3 regions of the Pontibacillus sp. HN14 genome follow, and region 2 is predicted to be linked to each of the others. Evidence: riboswitches for the same ligand, from Rfam matches in the RefSeq annotation. Region 2 holds a riboswitch; each other region holds the start of a gene.
The links. Region 2 has a riboswitch for thiamine pyrophosphate ahead of thiW (energy coupling factor transporter S component ThiW). Riboswitches for the same ligand answer to the same signal wherever they lie in the genome.
Positions count from the first base shown of each region.

Region 1: linked by a shared signal. The riboswitch ahead of thiT (energy-coupled thiamine transporter ThiT) and the one ahead of thiW (energy coupling factor transporter S component ThiW) in region 2 are both predicted to bind thiamine pyrophosphate.
Region 3: linked by a shared signal. The riboswitch ahead of LQ226_RS12360 (ABC transporter substrate-binding protein) and the one ahead of thiW (energy coupling factor transporter S component ThiW) in region 2 are both predicted to bind thiamine pyrophosphate.

Region 1 is NZ_JAJOLR010000001.1:295,130-300,885, forward strand. It holds gene LQ226_RS01490 (S8 family peptidase) at 530-1,687, opposite strand; TPP riboswitch at 2,054-2,154, shown strand; gene thiT (energy-coupled thiamine transporter ThiT) at 2,240-2,830, shown strand; gene LQ226_RS01500 (methanogen output domain 1-containing protein) at 3,117-3,773, shown strand; gene LQ226_RS01505 (TetR/AcrR family transcriptional regulator) at 3,792-4,379, opposite strand; gene LQ226_RS01510 (NADPH:quinone oxidoreductase family protein) at 4,530-5,513, shown strand.
Region 2 is NZ_JAJOLR010000001.1:178,702-184,457, forward strand. It holds gene thiD (bifunctional hydroxymethylpyrimidine kinase/phosphomethylpyrimidine kinase) at 1-147, opposite strand, end outside; gene tenA (thiaminase II) at 140-838, opposite strand; TPP riboswitch at 1,014-1,121, opposite strand; TPP riboswitch at 1,536-1,645, shown strand; gene thiW (energy coupling factor transporter S component ThiW) at 1,728-2,216, shown strand; gene ilvA (threonine ammonia-lyase) at 2,728-3,714, opposite strand; gene leuD (3-isopropylmalate dehydratase small subunit) at 3,758-4,348, opposite strand; gene leuC (3-isopropylmalate dehydratase large subunit) at 4,438-5,756, opposite strand, start outside.
Region 3 is NZ_JAJOLR010000003.1:232,210-237,965, reverse strand. It holds gene LQ226_RS12375 (ABC transporter ATP-binding protein) at 1-357, opposite strand, end outside; gene LQ226_RS12370 (ABC transporter permease) at 350-1,120, opposite strand; gene LQ226_RS12365 (thiamine-binding protein) at 1,117-1,410, opposite strand; gene LQ226_RS12360 (ABC transporter substrate-binding protein) at 1,416-2,405, opposite strand; TPP riboswitch at 2,521-2,629, opposite strand; gene LQ226_RS12355 (Gfo/Idh/MocA family protein) at 3,163-4,143, shown strand; gene LQ226_RS12350 (Gfo/Idh/MocA family protein) at 4,157-5,200, shown strand; gene LQ226_RS12345 (DMT family transporter) at 5,490-5,756, shown strand, end outside.

The DNA of each region.
Region 1 (5,756 bases), 120 kb from region 2:
TGCTCGGGCTTGTTCGGGGACAACTCGCTTTCCGAGGGGGAGCTGGGAAGACTCCTCGTTCGCATTCGCTCTCTGTGGGGTCTCCCCTAGGCTCTTTCCCCCGTAGGAGTCTCGCAGTCCCCGAACAAGCCCTGACTACATAGGGGGTGAACGGCCTTGAGGCACGAATTGTGTGAGGTGACCTCTCCGCATAATGCATGTTGCCGTTCATCCAAATATGGCAAAGGTGGGCTTGGAAACTGCTAAACTCCCGTGGGCAGAAGAGCCAGTTCAGTTCCAGCGTGGAGGACCTAGCGCGATAAGTCATCTTTTTTCCAAAGGCTAAACGCCTTTTCCAAAAAGCTGTCTTATCCGTACGGTCCTAGGCACCAAGCTTGCACATTTCAATCTAGGAGAGCGAGTTGACCCTGGGCAAGCCCAAGCACTCATCAATCGTATCGGCCCTTTACTACTAAAAATTCTTAGCTATAAGGATTATGGAACACAAAAAAATCCCCGGCATGGCCGGGGAACGAAGGGGAAAGTTCATTTATTGTGCTACTGCAAAAGTAGTAGTAGCTGCATTTACTGCTTCCTGTACGTTAATGAGTCCATTCCCGTAATAGAAAGCATCGCCTAAAGGCGTTGTGGTACTATTTAGTAAGCTGCGCACTTCTTGGTTAGTAAGAGAGCTGTCCTCAGCTAAAATGAGTGCTGCAGCACCGGCTACATGCGGGGACGCCATTGACGTTCCGTTATAAGAGCCGTAAGTATTGCCTGGTAGTGTACTGTAAATATTAGCTCCTGGTGCCATTACTTCTAATTCTTCACCAACGGAAGAAAAAGAGGCACGGTTCAAGCTTTCATCTACTGCTCCAACAGCAACAACAGATGCGTATTTAGCTGGATATCCGATGGTATTCTTTTTTCCTTTAGATCCTTCATTTCCAGCCGCGGCTATTAACAAAACACCTTGTTGGTAAGCTTGATCCATTGCTTGTTCTAATGTTGTTGAGCCACGGCTTCCGCCTAAACTCATATTTACAACGTCAATGTTGTTGTCGACGGCCCATTCAATCCCTTTTGCGATTCCGCTGTAAGAACCACTGCCGCTGCTGTTTAATACCTTAACAGCATAAAGTTCAGCTGATGGGGCTACCCCGATGACACCAAGGGAATTGTTGACACCTGCAATTGTGCCAGCTACGTGTGTACCGTGACCGTTTCCATCATTAAATGGGTCCGGTTCACCATCTACGAAACTTGCGCCACCTGCTACTTGTAAATCTTCATGACTAGCGCTGATTCCGCTGTCTAATACTGCTACTTTAATTCCGCTACCAGAATTCCCGCTTGCTTGAACATCGTCAGCATTGATTGCGGGAATGCCCCACGGGGTTGTCTGCCCGTAAGCTTGTACGTTAGCATCTTCTTCAATATAAGCAACATTTGGATTCTTCTTAAGAGCTTCTACAGCTTTAGGGGGGAGTTTTGCCTGAACAACATTCATATACTTGAATTGATGCTTCACTTTTCCGCCAACCTTATGAATGGTAGATACTTCTTTGTGATCGACCCCAGCCTTAAACCCAATTAAATAGTCTTGGGGTTTCTCTGACGGCTGAGCCGAAATTTTGCTTGGTCCTATGGATAAAGATAAGACGAACATAAAGCTAAGTAGTGCAATGACCAATCGTTTCAATAGAATCCCTCCTTAAATAGTTGACTCTATTGTATAACGGGTCTAAAAGAATTTCTTTGGGACAATAAAAGATTGATAGGGAAGGGGAGGGCGTAAAAGGAATCGCTTTTAGAGAAAAATAGGAGAATGGGCACGGGTTTTGAAAGGTTTAAATGAGGATTTGTGCAAATCAAGCGTGGAAACGATAGAAGAACGGGTGTTTGGGGAAAGGGTTTGGGAAAAGTAGAATAGGAGAGTGGTTTGGATACCATTTACTAGTATACCACAAAATTATGAAAATATTGGATAAAAAATGTATTTATCTTCATATGATTACTTGAGTCCTTTGTGATGTTCCCCTATAATAGGAAGTAACAAAAAAAGCATACGTAAGAAGACCACAAGGGGAGCCGCTAGGCTGAGATTGAACGATTCGTTCTGACCCTCTGAACCTGTTAGTTAGTACTAGCGTAGGGATGTGGCTTTAGTGATGGCGCAATGCAAACGGACTATCCATCTTAAAGCTCTCCCTTGCATTGCTTTTTTTGTGTGCATTTTTATTTTAGGGAGGCGATTCAGATGAAACATAGTCCGATTTTATTTTTAGTAGAGGTAGCGATGTTTGCGGCTCTAGGTGCAGTTTTAAGTTTACCGTTTTTAACTATTCCGTTGTGGGTCCAAGGCGGATCCATTGCCTTTGCCATGGTTCCTATTTTCTTTATGGCTTATCGATGGGGGTTAAAAGGTGGCGTTACAACAGGACTTTTAGTGGGGATTTTTAATTCATTGATTAATCCATTTATAGTCCACCCTGTCCAATATGTGATGGACTATCCTCTTGCTTATGCTGTGGTTGGTATAGCAGGAATCTTTTCTAAGCCAGCGCTTAAAGCTGTTCGGGATGGTCATGCAAAGTCGTTCACAGTTTATATTGTAATGGGCACATTACTTGGAAGTGCACTTCGGTTTATGAGTCACTTTATAGGTGGGATTGTGTTCTTCTCTTCCTTTGCGCCAGAAGGCACAGCAGTCTGGTACTATTCCTTAACCTATAATATTGGTTATATGCTGCCATCGTTTATTATTAGTGCAGTCATATTGAATATCATTTTATATAAACAGCCGAAGTTGCTCCGTTTTGGCGGGTCCCAAACCGCGAAATCTGTGTAACTCATAACAGGTTCAAGATAAAAAGGCGTGTCGCAGAGAGAAAAGACGATCTGCGGCACGCTTTTGTTTTAATATAGAGTTTGAAAAGGCCGTGTTTGAGGAAAGCAAGTCGTGAAAGGGAATACTTGATTAGTAGATCTTAATATGAAATAACAAGATGTTCTTTCTAGTGATAAATGAGTAAATTAGGAATCTAATATATTAATTGCAAAAAATAGGTTCGTTTTTTCTAGAAGAGGGTAAAGGTGTATGTGGAATGTATCTTTTAAAAGGGGGAAATTAACATATGAGTCAAAAACAGACATTAACAGCGCAAACATTTCTCTCTAAACTACTTACTCAATATGCATCAATACATGAAAAGGCTGTAGGTGCACAGGCTGAAGAATATATTAAACAATTAGGAATCCGTACAGGTGAATGGCTTGAAGGACATTATGTAGATGACAAATCCACGCGATCTGTAGATCAGTATGTGAATGTCATTCTTGCTATTAAAAACGACATCGGAGGACATTTTGAAATAGAAGAAGTTACGCCTGAGCGTATCGTTGTAAAAGGAATAAAATGCCCATTTGGAGAAATGGTCAAAGATGCTCCTCATTTGTGTCAGATGACTTCTAGTGTATTTGGAGGGGTCGCATCTCGTCATTTTGGATACTCTAAAGTCCATCTTGAGCGACGAATTGCCACTGGTGATGACCACTGTCGAGTTGTGATTCACTTAAGCCAAGATGAGAATGAAGCGGGACAGGAATACTACGAATTACCTGTAACCCCTAAAAATGGAGATCCATTTCAATGGGAAGAAGAAACGATTAAGATGCTCGGGGAAGAACTTCGAAAGAGCGATGAGATGATTGCAGGGCTTGTAGCTGAAATTGAAGAGCTACGTTCACAAGTTCGCATACAAGAAAGGAAAAGCAGAAGAGACTTCCGATAAGGAGGTCTTTTCTGCTTTTTAGTCGTTTAATAACCGGTAAATAGACTCAGAACATAGTGTTTTGTAATACTCGTGTAGCTGATGGTCTCCTGCCATAAGCCATTGTAAAATACAGCCATCAATTAGACTTCGGATGGCTTTGGCTCCTTGGTCGGAATTAACGCTTAGAAAGATCCCTTCTTCCTTTCCTCTTAGAATAATGGACTTTCCAATTTCAAAGCAATTGGAATAGAAATGCTGATTGATTTCTTGAAAACGGGGTATTTTAGGTACATAAGACAAAAAATCTAAATAGACCTTATAAAACTGATCGTTTTCTTTTGGACCAACAAAAACAGCATTCACATAAGCTTGTAGTTTTTCCTCGGCTGACTCAGCTTCTTGAACAGCGCTTGCTTCTTTTTGGTAAATTTTCTGAGTTAACCATTCTAAAAGGTTAGCAAATACATCTTCTTTGTTCTTGAAATAATAATTTGTTACGCCTTTACTGACGCCGGCATAAGTGGAGATATCTTGCAAAGTCACGGTGCTATATCCTTTATCGGCTACTGCTTCAAATGTGGCTTGCAGTAATTGTTCTCTTCGTTGTTGTTCTCGCTTTTTCATAGGAACCTCCGAATCACGTGTAATAGGTCTATTGTATAAAAATTATACCAATGGGACAAATCCTTTGACATATTTAATTTGACCAGTCAGAATAAAAATGTAAATAAAGAAGATCTAATTTATTGATTTCAATAGAGGAGGAATTATTTTATGACATTCCGTGCTTTATTAGCTATGAAAGAAGAAGAGAAGGTCACAACAAAAGTCGTTGAAAGAGAAGAATCAGATTTACCTGAAGGGGATGTGACTATAGAAGTTGCTTATTCCAGTGTGAATTATAAAGATGGTTTAGCAACGAATGCGAAAGCGAAAGTTGTGCGGGATTATCCGATTGTTCCTGGTATTGATTTAGCAGGTAAGGTTACATCTTCAAATGATGATCGTTATAAAGAAGGAGATCACGTTATTGTAACAAGCTATGAGCTTGGCGTGGCTCACGACGGAGGATTCAGTGAATATGCACGTGTTCCCGGTGATTGGGTCGTTCCATTACCTGAAGGGATGTCACTCCGCGAGGCGATGACATTTGGTACAGCCGGATTCACAGCTGCATTATCCGTCCACCGCTTAGAACAAAATGGGTTAACACCAGATGATGGACCCGTCCTTGTGAGCGGTGCGACTGGGGGCGTTGGAAGTATGGCTGTAGCAATGCTTGCAAAGAAAGGATATCACGTAGTCGGTTCTACCGGAAAAGAATCAGAGCATGATTACTTGAAATCAATTGGAGCAAAAGAAGTGATTTCACGCGAAGAAGTAACGCCTGAAAAAGTGCGCCCACTTCAAAAGCAAACATGGGCGGCTGCTGTAGATCCTGTTGGGGGTAAACCACTTGCGAGTGTGTTGGCATCTATTCAATATGGTGGTTCTGTAGCTGTGAGTGGCCTAACAGCTGGTGTAGAAGTTCCGACAACGGTGATGCCGTTCATTTTACGAGGTGTAGACCTTCTAGGAATTGACTCGGTATATTGTCCGATGGAAATGCGTAAACAAGTTTGGGATCGCCTGGCTACTGATCTGAAACCAGATCAAATGAATGAAATTGAGAATGAGATTTCTTTAGAACAACTTCCTCAGACGCTTGAAGATATCCTTCAAAACAAAGTTAAAGGACGTACGATTGTAAAAATGTAAATAGAAGAAAAGCCCTTCTGCTGACAGAAGGGCTTTTTTTGTCGCTATTCCTATTATATTGTAGTGTGAGGTACGTTTTATAGCTTGAAAGGTCATCATTTCTTCCTGAATTCAGGTATAATAGGGCTGAAAAGGAATGAGAAAACTCGTCTCTGTTGAAAAAACATCTTACAATAGGAAAAGACTGTATATCAATAAGAATCGTCATAATTGTAAAGATACATAAAGTAGATGAACAGTAGT
Region 2 (5,756 bases):
GCCCATCGTGTTTTGGGCAACGACTGAAGTGATCACAGACATGCCATACACATCTAGTTCCTGAAATGTTTTCAGATCGGCCTGTATGCCAGCACCACCGCTTGGATCTGTGCCGGCAATCGTTAGAGCTCCTTTTACGCTACGCATGACGGGTCACCTCTTTAATAGCAGATGTCGGCCACGTTTCCTGGCGGTAGGCCATTTCCCAAAACGCCCATTCCAATTGACAGCTCTTAATAAAGGCATCTTTCATCGCTTTCTTCTCCCTTGGTGAAGCAGTTTCTGCCCAAGCGTCTAATTTACTGCGCAGTTGGTTTGTCGTATCTTGGATTTCATCGTTTACATAAAACGTAATCCATTCATAGAACGGGTGCTCCGGTGTTGGCTGAACGTGATCCATCAGGTAATGTCCAATTTCAAGGTACGTCCAAGGGCATGGAAGGAGCACTGCCAGAATCTCACCAAGTGTTCCTTCATGGGCAGTCGTTTTCATATGTTTAATATAATGATCAGCCGTAGGAGGCAGAGGGTATCCTTGTAAATCTTCATAGGGCGTGTTGATATATGTGCAAAGATTATGGTGTGGATGGATTTCGCTATGAAGGACAAATTCAATATTTTCTTTGAAAAACGCAATGTCCTCCTTGTCCGTGCACTTCGAGATCGCAGTGCCGTACACATTCATGAAGGCATGAAGGTATTCTGCATCTGCCTTAACATAGTGAGCGACAGCTTCTTTTGGCAAGTTGCCTTCTCCGATTCCTTTTACGAACGGATGGTTGAAAATTGCTTCGAAAATAGGGTGTGCGTCGTGACGAAGTTGTTCAGTAAATGACATGATTGTTCCTCCTGGTTTTTTATTTATAGGAAGTGAACCAGGTAGTGAGGAGGGAGGGGGTTGGGGGATAAATATAAAAAAACCGCTCCTTAGAACTGGAGCGGTTTTTGGGTTTACGAAAGTATAGATTAAGAGAGTACAACAAATGGACGCTCTCAAAATCATATATAGATAAATCCAACCGACTCCACTTCCCTTCGCTGGTACTAACCAGATCAGGTTCAAAGGGACCAAGGATGACTCCTTATCTCAGCCAAAAAAATGGGCGCCCCTAGTGGACTTCCTATATTGTACCGTTACCTTAACATAGGTTTCCTTGGATTGTCTACTGTGATAGAAATTGGTAGGGGGAGATTCAGAAATGTTTCCGTTAATGTAATTGAGAGTAAGGTGGTCCGTGAAACTACTCCCTTTCCGCGGGCGAGCTGTCGAGCCTCCTCCATCACTTCGTTCAGTCCGGGGTCTCGTCGACCTCTTTCTCCCACAGGAGTCTCGCAGTTTCACGGACCACCTTTACGAAAAAAAAGAAGAACGGAAACATGCCTTAATGGGAGAGGGGGAAGTAAAACCAGCGAACCAATACTTAATACTGATATAACTGAAAAGAAACATACATTCACAAAGAACGACCATTCATAAAAAAGATTTGCAAAGGTGGAAGTTTGTGTTAATCTGATTAACAAAGTTTAATACATTATGAAACTACTAGGGGAGCCTGAATGGGCTGAGAGGAGAGCAAGCGAGCTTTCTGACTCTTACGAACCTGATCTGGGTCATACCAGCGGAGGGAAGTAGTCAGGCGACACGTCTGTATACTCTACCATTCGAAGTCAGGTCTATTATAGATCTGGCTTTTTTGTTTCCCCTTGTCAGAAAGGGAGAGAAATGGATGAACAAAACAAGAATGATCACGACCATGGCTATCTTTGTTGCGATTGGAACACTAGGGGCACAAATGTTATGGTTTCCGGCTGGAGTAGCTAAAGCCTACCCTGTCCAACACGTTGTCAATGTGCTAGCTGCGGTAACGCTTGGACCTATACCGGCCGTAGCGATTGCGTTTATGATTGGCGTTTTACGTGTTCTCTTAGGACTCGGGACACTCCTTGCTTTTCCAGGAGGAATGATCGGTGCCTTCTTGGCAGGTATTTTATATAAGGTCTCGAAGAAAAAAGGGTTGGCCGTACTAGGCGAAGTAGTGGGCTCAGGTGTGATCGGGGCGCTCTTTGCCGTTCTGTATGCCAAAGTAGTTATGGGGACTTCTGTTGGAGCTCTTGCGTTTTTACCACCGTTTTTCGTAAGCAGTCTTTCAGGGGCTTTTCTTGGGTGGTTTGTGCTTTCGAGAGTAGGGGAGCGGTTGAGTATACGGAGAGCTTAATGGTTACCATGGATAGATCTATAACCTTTTACATGGGGTGAAGCTTCAAAAAGGAAGAGAAGAGCTTGATCTGTGACCTTTTTTGTGGAATTAGTACTTAAAAGGGAAGAGAGGGGAAGAATCTATGCCCTTTTGACGAAGTGTGACTCATGAAAGGTAACGGATAGAGGGAATCTGTGACCTTTTATGGTGAAAAGCTCTTCAAAAGGTTACAGATCAACATAGGCCTGTCACGACTTCACTAAAAATGAGCCCATACCAATAAGGCATGGGCTCTTTCCCTTGTTTCCTAGATCTCATCGCCGGTTCAGTCCAGTCTATACGGTGCTGACCGGGCGCTTCCGCTTTTGTTCATCCAGCTCCAGCGCCCAGCACCTAGTAGACTTCCCTCACCTCTGGTCGATCAGTCAACATCGATTCGCCGGTGGCTCACCGTGTTTCCTAGATCTCATCGCCGGTTCAGTCCAGTCTATACGGCGCTAACCGGGCGCTTCCGCTTTTGTTATAGCTTTCAAGATGCTACAAAAGGGGAGCTTTTGTGAGCGTTTGGCACAGGGCTTGGTTCAGGTTGTTGGCTCAGTTCCTGAATCATCGGTAATCGGGCGAGGTCCATGTTGCCTCCACTTACGATAATGCCTGTTTGATTCGAATGGATGTGAGAGCCGTGGGCAAGTAACGCTGCAAGTGCAGAGGCTCCGGCTCCTTCTACAAGGGACTTGTTTCGCTCGAGCATCGTCACGATGGCATCGGCGATGTGTGTTTCAGATACGGTTACGATCTCATCAACATATTTCTTGATGAGTGGGAACGTGTTTTCTCCAGGTTTCTTCACGGCGATTCCATCTGCAATGGTGGAAACACTTTTTAAGGTGGAAGGGCCTTGTTTGTAATACTGATTGTACATGGCACTTGCGCCTCTAGACTGTACGCCGATAATTTTGATTGACGGCTTAACAGATTTTGCTGCTACAGCCACGCCACTAATCAGTCCACCACCTCCAATTGGGACAATTAGCGTATCAAGGGATGGATTTTGTTCAAGCATTTCAAGAGCAATCGTACCCTGACCGGCCATCACGTCATAATCATCGAAAGGATGAATAAAGACGCTGCCATTCTGGCGTTGGTCCTCACAAGCAGCCTCGAAGGACTCTTGGAAGGATTCGCCGGTTAAGACAATTTCTGCTCCGTAGCTTTCTGTTGCCCTCACTTTAGCCTGGGGTGTCCCTTCAGGCATAAAGATTTTTGCTTTAATCCCGCGTTTAGAGGCAGCTAAGGCGACACCTTGTGCATGATTTCCTGCAGAGGCAGCGATGACACCACGCTTTGCTTCCTCGTTTGTTAATTGAGAAACTTTAAAGCTAGCCCCTCGAACTTTAAATGCGCCTGTTTTTTGCATGTTTTCCATCTTGAAATAGACTTGTTTTCCTGTTCGTTCGTTGATTGATGTTGATGTGGTTAAGGGGGTGCGGTGGACCACGTCTTTAAGATGTTCCATCGCCTCCGTGATTTTGGTTCCTGTTAAGCAATTCCCAATGTCTTCACACTCCTACTTTGTTAGATTCATATTGCTTGATCTTATTTTCATGGGTGAGGGTGACGGAAATGTCATCCCACCCATTGATCAACATTTCTTTTTGGTACTCATTGACTTCAAACGACGTCTTAAATCCTTCATTGTCGTAAATAACCTGATTTTCAAGGTCAGCGGTCAAATGGTACGTTTCATTTTCTGCTTTTTGAATGAGCTGTTTAATCTCTTCTTCTGGAAGTGTGACAGCGAGAATGCCGTTCTTCACACAGTTGTTAAAGAAGATGTCAGCAAAGCTCGGGGCAAGAATGACTTTAAAGCCATAATCTTCAAGCGCCCACGGAGCGTGCTCACGAGATGAGCCACAGCCGAAGTTCTCACCTGCAACTAGAACAGAAGCCCCGTCGTATTTAGGGGAGTTTAGTGTGAAATCAGGCTTCGGTGTGCCATCAGCCTGAAAGCGCCAGTTATAGAAGAGGAACTGGCCGAACCCTTGTCGTTCAATCCGCTTTAAGAATTGCTTCGGTATAATTTGGTCTGTATCGACATTCGATCGGTTTAACGGATAAACCAACCCTTCATGCTTCCGAATCGGTTCCATTGTCTTAATCCCCCTTTATTGCTTTAGCGTGATGAATGGTGTCAGACGCGCTGTGTTGCTTTAGTGCAGTAAATGGTGTCAGGCACCCTTTAGTGCTGTAATGCGTTTGTGAATTGGCGGACGTCTGTGAAGTGGCCTGTGATGGCTGCTGCTGCGGCCATTTCTGGGCTTACCAGGTGAGTGCGTGCGTCGGTTCCTTGTCGTCCTTCGAAGTTACGGTTAGACGTGGAAGCGCAGCGTTCACCTGGTGGGATCACGTCATCATTCATGGCGAGACACATGCTGCAACCGGCATCGCGCCATTCGAATCCGGCTTGTTTAAAGATTACATCCAGTCCTTTAGCTTCAGCTTGTTGCTTAACCGACTGAGAGCCGGGTACAACGATGGCTGTTACGGATGAATGAACCGTTTTGCCGCGCACAATTTCAGCTGCTTTTTCGAGATCACTTAAGCGTGAATTGGTACAAGATCCAATGAAAACGTGTTCGATTGGAATGTCTGAAATCGGCTGATTCGGTTTTAAATCCATGTACTGTAGAGCGTGTTCAATCTCTGAGCGCTCATTGTCTGTTTGAGCTTCAGCTGGATCTGGTACAGATGCTGAAACCGGTAAACACATTCCTGGGTTTGTTCCCCATGTCACCTGTGGTTCGATTTCAGAGGCATCAATTTCAAGGGTATGGTCATAAGTGGCTCCTTCATCTGTTGCAAGGGCCTTCCATGCTGCTGCAGCTTCTTCAAAAGCCTGGCCATCTGGCACGTGGCGTTTGCCTCGAAGGTACTCAACTGTCGTGTCATCCGGGCTGATTAATCCAGCTCTGGCACCGGCTTCAATGGACATGTTACAGACGGTCATTCGTTGTTCCATCGAAAGGGAGCGAATGGCTTCACCTGTATATTCAATCACATATCCAGTGCCAAAGCGGACGCCGTATTTTCCAATCACAGCAAGGATCAGGTCTTTTGCCGTAACCCCTGTGCCAAGTTCTCCGTTCACTTTCACATTTAGTGTCTTCGGAGATGCTTGCCAAAGGGTTTGTGTGGCTAATACGTGTTCCACTTCACTTGTTCCGATACCAAATGCTAAAGCGCCAAAGGCCCCATGCGTGGAAGTGTGGCTATCTCCGCAAACGATTGTTTTGCCTGGCTGAGTAAGACCAAGCTCAGGTCCGATTACGTGAACGATGCCCTGGTCCGGGTGATCGATGTCGGCTAATCGAATGCCGAATTCATCGCAGTTTTGTTTTAACGTCTCCATTTGTTTCTTAGAGACAGCATCTTTAATGATGTGACGTTCACGTGTCGGTACGTTATGGTCCATCGTCGCGTATGTGCGTTCAGGGCGACGAACGGAACGACCGTTCATGCGCAGTCCCTCAAACGCTTGAGGTGATGTAACTTCATGGA
Region 3 (5,756 bases), on a different contig from region 2:
GCCTGATAAACCTGCCCGGTCAAGCATTGAGAGCGCAGCACGTTTGTCTGTCTTTCCTGCGATTTCACTCCCGAGCATTACGTTCTCAACAATCGTCCGCCACGGAAAAAGGGAAGGACTTTGTGGCATGTAACTAATCGATCCTCTTGTGCCCTTAATGTCTTTACCACCTAGTGTGATCTCGCCTTGTTCAGGTTGGTACAAGCCTCCGATCAGGTTAAAGAGGGTACTTTTCCCGCTGCCGGAGGGGCCGAGGATGGAGACGAATTCCTCATCTCCGACCCGGAGGTTCACGTCGTTTAAAATGAGTTGGCCGTCAAAAGACTTTGATAGGTGTTGTAATGTGAGTTCAGCCATCTGTCTCAACTCCTTTCGTTTTCCAGGCAATGACTCGCTTCTCGACGAGTGTGATCAGCGCAAAGAAAGTGAGGCTCAACACCATAATTAAAAAGATCGCCACGAAAACTCGGTCAGTTCGGAATGAGGAAGAGGCGAGCGTCATATAAACGCCAATCCCTTCTTTCGCCCCTAACCACTCGGAAATGACGGCGCCCATTACACTGTATGTAGCAGAGATCTTTAACCCGGAGAATAAAGAAGGCAGCGCATGGGGCCACTCTAATTTCCAAAACGTCTGGCGTTTTGTTGCGCCCGCCATTTTCATATAATGAAGCAATTCCGTGCTCGTCTGTCTTAATCCGTCCATCGTTGAAACGGCAATCGGGAAGAAGCAAACGAGTGTGATAATGATCAGTTTTGGCAACATACCGAATCCGAACCAGATGACAAGGAGTGGTGCGAGCACGATGATCGGGATATTCTGTGAGAAAATAATAAGCGGGTAAAACATGTTTCGGAACACAGGGGTGACGTGCAAAAGAATCGCCACGACGATGCCAAACGTGGACCCGATCAGAAATCCAATCACGGTGAGCCAGATGGTCGAGTAGAGGTGATGGTTATACAACGACCATCCGGCTATTCCTTCCTCCCACACTTGAAATGGGGAGGGGATGAGCCATTCTGGAATATCAAATAGTCGACTAGCGCCTTCCCAACTAATAAAGAGAAGGATGATGACCAGTGCAGGCCGCCATCCTTTTAAGACTGCTTGTTTCACTCGGAATACTTCTCCGTTAACGCATCCATTGAAGCACCACTTGGCTGATAGAGCACTTTAACCTGTGAGATCACATTCAGGCACCCTAGTTCGACCATGCGCGCATTCATCTTTTCGATGATCTGAAACAGCTCGGATAGATCTCCCTCCATCGTCGTTTCAAGGGGATGGACCTCGTACTTCACTCCGGATTCTTGAATAATGGAAATCGCTTCGTCCACCATCGGAATGGTTGGTTCTCCGTTTGGTGTCTTTGGTATGATTTGAATACTGACTAATGAATTGGCCATTGTCATCACTCCTCTGGTAAGAATTCGTTCGTAAAGGCTTCACTTGCCTTCAGTTCTTGGTCGAGCAACCCGTTTTCGTACATCCAATCGGTATAGTTTTCCCAAACGGCTTGATCTTGTACGCCCCACTGTTCCGCGTCGTCTTTGTATTTCGGTGACAGCCATTTCTGACTTGCTTTGACGAGCTCTTTGTCAAGGTCTGGTACGGCGTCTATTAAAATATTAGCTGACTTCTCTGGTTCGTCGATCGCAAATTGATAGCCTTGGGACACGGCTTTCGTGAACGATTCAACGAGCTCAGGATCTTCATCGATGTGTTTCTGGTTCGTTGTGAGGACGGGGGTATAATAATCAAGTTTCTCTGAGTAATCAGTTAAGTACAGCATGTTTAATTCCTGACCACGGAGCTCGGCCTCAACGCCTGTCCACCCGTAGTAGATCCATGCGAAATCAACATCTCTCTCAACGGCTGTGAAGAAGTCGGTATTTCCCATGTTCACGATGTCCACTTTGTCAGGATCCCCGTTCTCTCCTTTCATTAGAGAAGAGATGACTTCTTGCTCAACTGGGTCGCCCCAGCCGCCATATGTCTTTCCTTCAAAATCTTTTGGTGATTCAATATTTTTCTCCGCTGGAGAAGCGAACCCTGATGTATTGTGCTGAATAATTGCTGCGATTGATACGACCGGGATGTCCTGCACGCGCGCTTTCGTAAGAGCTTCCTGTGCGCTAATGCCAAAGTCTGCTTTCCCTGATGCGACAAGCTGATCAGCTCCGGCCTCTCCTGGCATAATAATATCCACATTCAAGCCTTGTTCTTTGAAATAGCCTTTTTCTTTCGCTACATATAGGCCGGTGTGGTTCGTGTTTGGCGTCCAATCGAGGACAAGTGTCACGTCTTGTAGAGACTCCCTTTCGCCTCCATTTTCCCCACTTGTACTTGAGCAAGCGGTTAAGAGGACGATTAGACACGTCAAGATCCATAGTTTCTTCAAAATGATTCCTCCCTTTTGTAATGAGAGCGTTAAACGGTAAGGGACTTTTAGAGAATCGTAGAAAATTTTCCAATAAAAAAAGCACCAGGTACCATACCTAGGGTGCATATCATTAAAAACGTTTAGATATGTTTCCTACGCTGGTCTCAACCAGATCAGGTTCTAAGGGTCCGTCTGTCTACAGGACGTCTCAACCAGTCACACTGGTTCCCCTACATGTTACGTGTTCCTATTAAATTATGATTAACGCTCTTTCTCTTAAGACTTTGCCACACTCGTTTCGGAATTGCAAGAGGGCTTTTCGTAGAGGAGAGATTCTGAGATCTGTTCCCTTTTTCGGGGGAGAAGGGCTCGGAAAGTAAGAGAGAAGCGCTCTCTGTGACATTTTCGTTGCTTTATGACTTCAAAAGGGAACAGATAGGTCGAATCTATGACCTTTTCGCAGCTGAAAGGGTGAAAAGGTAAGAGAGACGTGGGCTCTGTGACCTTTTAGGAACAAAGTGCTTTTAAAAAGTCACAGATAGCCCTGTAGCCGTATGATTCTTCTCTAGTAAAAGGTACGGACGTGGAGCAATACAAGAGACAAATTCACAATCACTTTGCGGAAGTTTTCGTAGATTAATGACAAAGAGCAATCTCTTTGCTGAGGGGATTGCTCTTTTTTACATTCATAGGTTACACTTGGTCGGAATTGGGGAAATAAATTATTTTGTAACTTTTTTTGTAAGGGCTTTATAAAAGAAGGAGGAACATACATATGAAAGAGATTCGATGGGGGATCATTGGCTGTGGCGATGTGACTGAAGTGAAAAGCGGGCCAGGGTTTCAACTAGCGGAAAACAGTTCGCTCGTGGCTGTGATGAGACGAAGTGGTGAGCTTGCGAAAGATTATGCAGAGCGACACAACGTGCCAAAGTGGTATGACAAAGCAGATGATCTTGTGTCAGATTCTGAAGTAGATGCGGTGTACATAGCAACGCCACCAGGTTCACATAAGGAGTATACAGACCTCGTGGCGAAAGCGGGAAAGCCTGTATACGTCGAAAAACCAATGGCACTGAACACAGAGGAATGCCAGGCGATGATCGATGTTTGTGAGGAACATCATGTGCCTTTATATGTGGCCTATTATCGCCGCCGTCTGCCTCGTTTTCTTAAAGTAAAAGAACTGCTCGATGAAGGTGCCATCGGGGATGTGCGCTTTGTGACGATGGAACAAACCCAGAGGCAATTAGAAAAGGATGAAAACGGAGAATGGCCTTGGAGGGTTCGGCCTGAAGTGAGCGGTGGAGGTTTATTTTACGACGTCGCTTCTCATACACTTGACCTCTTTGACTTTCTTCTTGGACCAATTGAACAGGTAAAAGGGTATGCGGACAATCTGGCAGCTTCTTACCCTGCTGAAGATAGTGTAAGTGGAACGTTCCGATTTGAAAGCGGGGTTATGGGAACTGGTGTGTGGAACTTTTCTTCCTATAAGAATGAAGATCGAAACCGAATTGTTGGGACGAAAGGGGAAATTATTTTCTCAACGTTTGATGAAGTGCCAATCAAATTAATCAATCGTTTCGGAACAGAGGAATTTCATATCGATCGCCCAAGTCCGATTCAGCAGCACCTGATTCAAACGATTGTCGATGAGCTGTTAGGAGAAGGAGAATCACCGAGTACCAGGCGTTCTGCGCTTCGGACGAACCGAGTGATGGATGAAATGGTACAAGCTTACTATAACGGATAAAGGGGCGAACGATATGAATCGGAAACTTAGAATTGGGATTATCGGCGCAGGAGGCATCGCAAGGAGTGCTCATATTCCCAATTATCAAAACTACGGAGATGCAGTAGAAGTCGTTGCCGTGGCGAATCACAATAAGGAAAAGGCTGAAGACTGTGCCCGTGAGTTCTCCATCTCCCATGCGTACGAAGATTATCAGGATATGCTTCGTGAAATGGATTTAGATGCGGTCAGCATTTGCACCCCGAACGCGTTTCATGCGGAGCAGGCGATCGCCGCGATGGAATCAGGTTGCCACGTGTTATGTGAGAAGCCACCAGCGATCTCATCGAGTGATGCAGAGAAGATGGAAGAAGCGGCAAGCCGATTAGGCAAGCACCTTATGTATGGATTCCACTTTCGCTTTCGTCCGGAAGTCGAAACAGTGAAGCGTTTCATAGATGAAGGGGAAATGGGAGAGATCTATGCAGCGGAAGCGAAATGGAACAGAAGGCGAGGCATCCCAGGCTGGGGCGTCTTTACGAACAAGGAGCTTCAAGGTGGTGGAACGCTAATCGATAATGGCATCCATATGCTTGATTCAGCCTTGTATTTGATGGGGTATCCGGAACCAAAAACGGTACTTGGAGTGACGTACGATAAAATTGGGAAACGTCCTGGTGTAGGTCTCTTAGGGGAATGGGATCATGAGAACTTTTCCGTCGAAGACATGGCCCGGGGCATGATTGCGTTCCAAAACGGCGCTTCCCTTTTATTTGAATCCTCCTTCGCGGCGAACATTGCTGATAAGGATGCGAGAGTTCTAAAAGTAATGGGTGACCAGGGAGGGGCGGATGTTTTTCCGCTCACGATGTATCAGGAAAAACACGATACCCTTCTGGATCTCACGCCTCCCTATGTGGATAAGGGCAATGCCCATAAAGACATGGTGCACCACTTTATTGAATCGATTCTTATGGGTCAAAAAACGAGTGGACACACCCACCAAGGAACGCTTGTTCAAAGAATTATTGAAGCTTTATACGAATCAGCAGCTACTGGAAAAGCGGTTGAGATGTAAAAAAGCGTTTGTGCTTCGGCACAAACGCTTTTTTTATGCGCAATGCTCACATGCACTCGGGCAGAGGTATCCTACAAAGTACCCAAAAATTGATGTACTAACATAACATATTTAAGGTTATACAGGATTAATATTCTGAGGTTTTAAGAAAGAAGTTTGAAAAGTTGGTATAGATGGAATGAATAGTAAAAGACCGATACTATAGCGATAGACGAGGCAGATCCTCCGTAATCTGAGCACGATCTATTAGAAGAGGTCTGTAATAAGAACAATCAAGAGGAGGGACACAATGAATTATACTGGCATACTTTTTATTCTGACTTCTGCAGTTTTATGGGGGATTACAGGCGGCGTTGGAGATATTTTGATGAACAGAGGCTGGAATCCAGCGGTTATTGCCTTTTACCGTGGGTTTATAGGGTTTATTTGCTTTGCACTCTGGTACTTAATCAGACGGAAAGTCATTAAGATCAAGAACAAAAATCCTTACTTTTACTCATGGGCAGCGGTGGCTGGAATAGGTGTAGCAGGGAACTTCCTGTTTTACTTTCTAGCG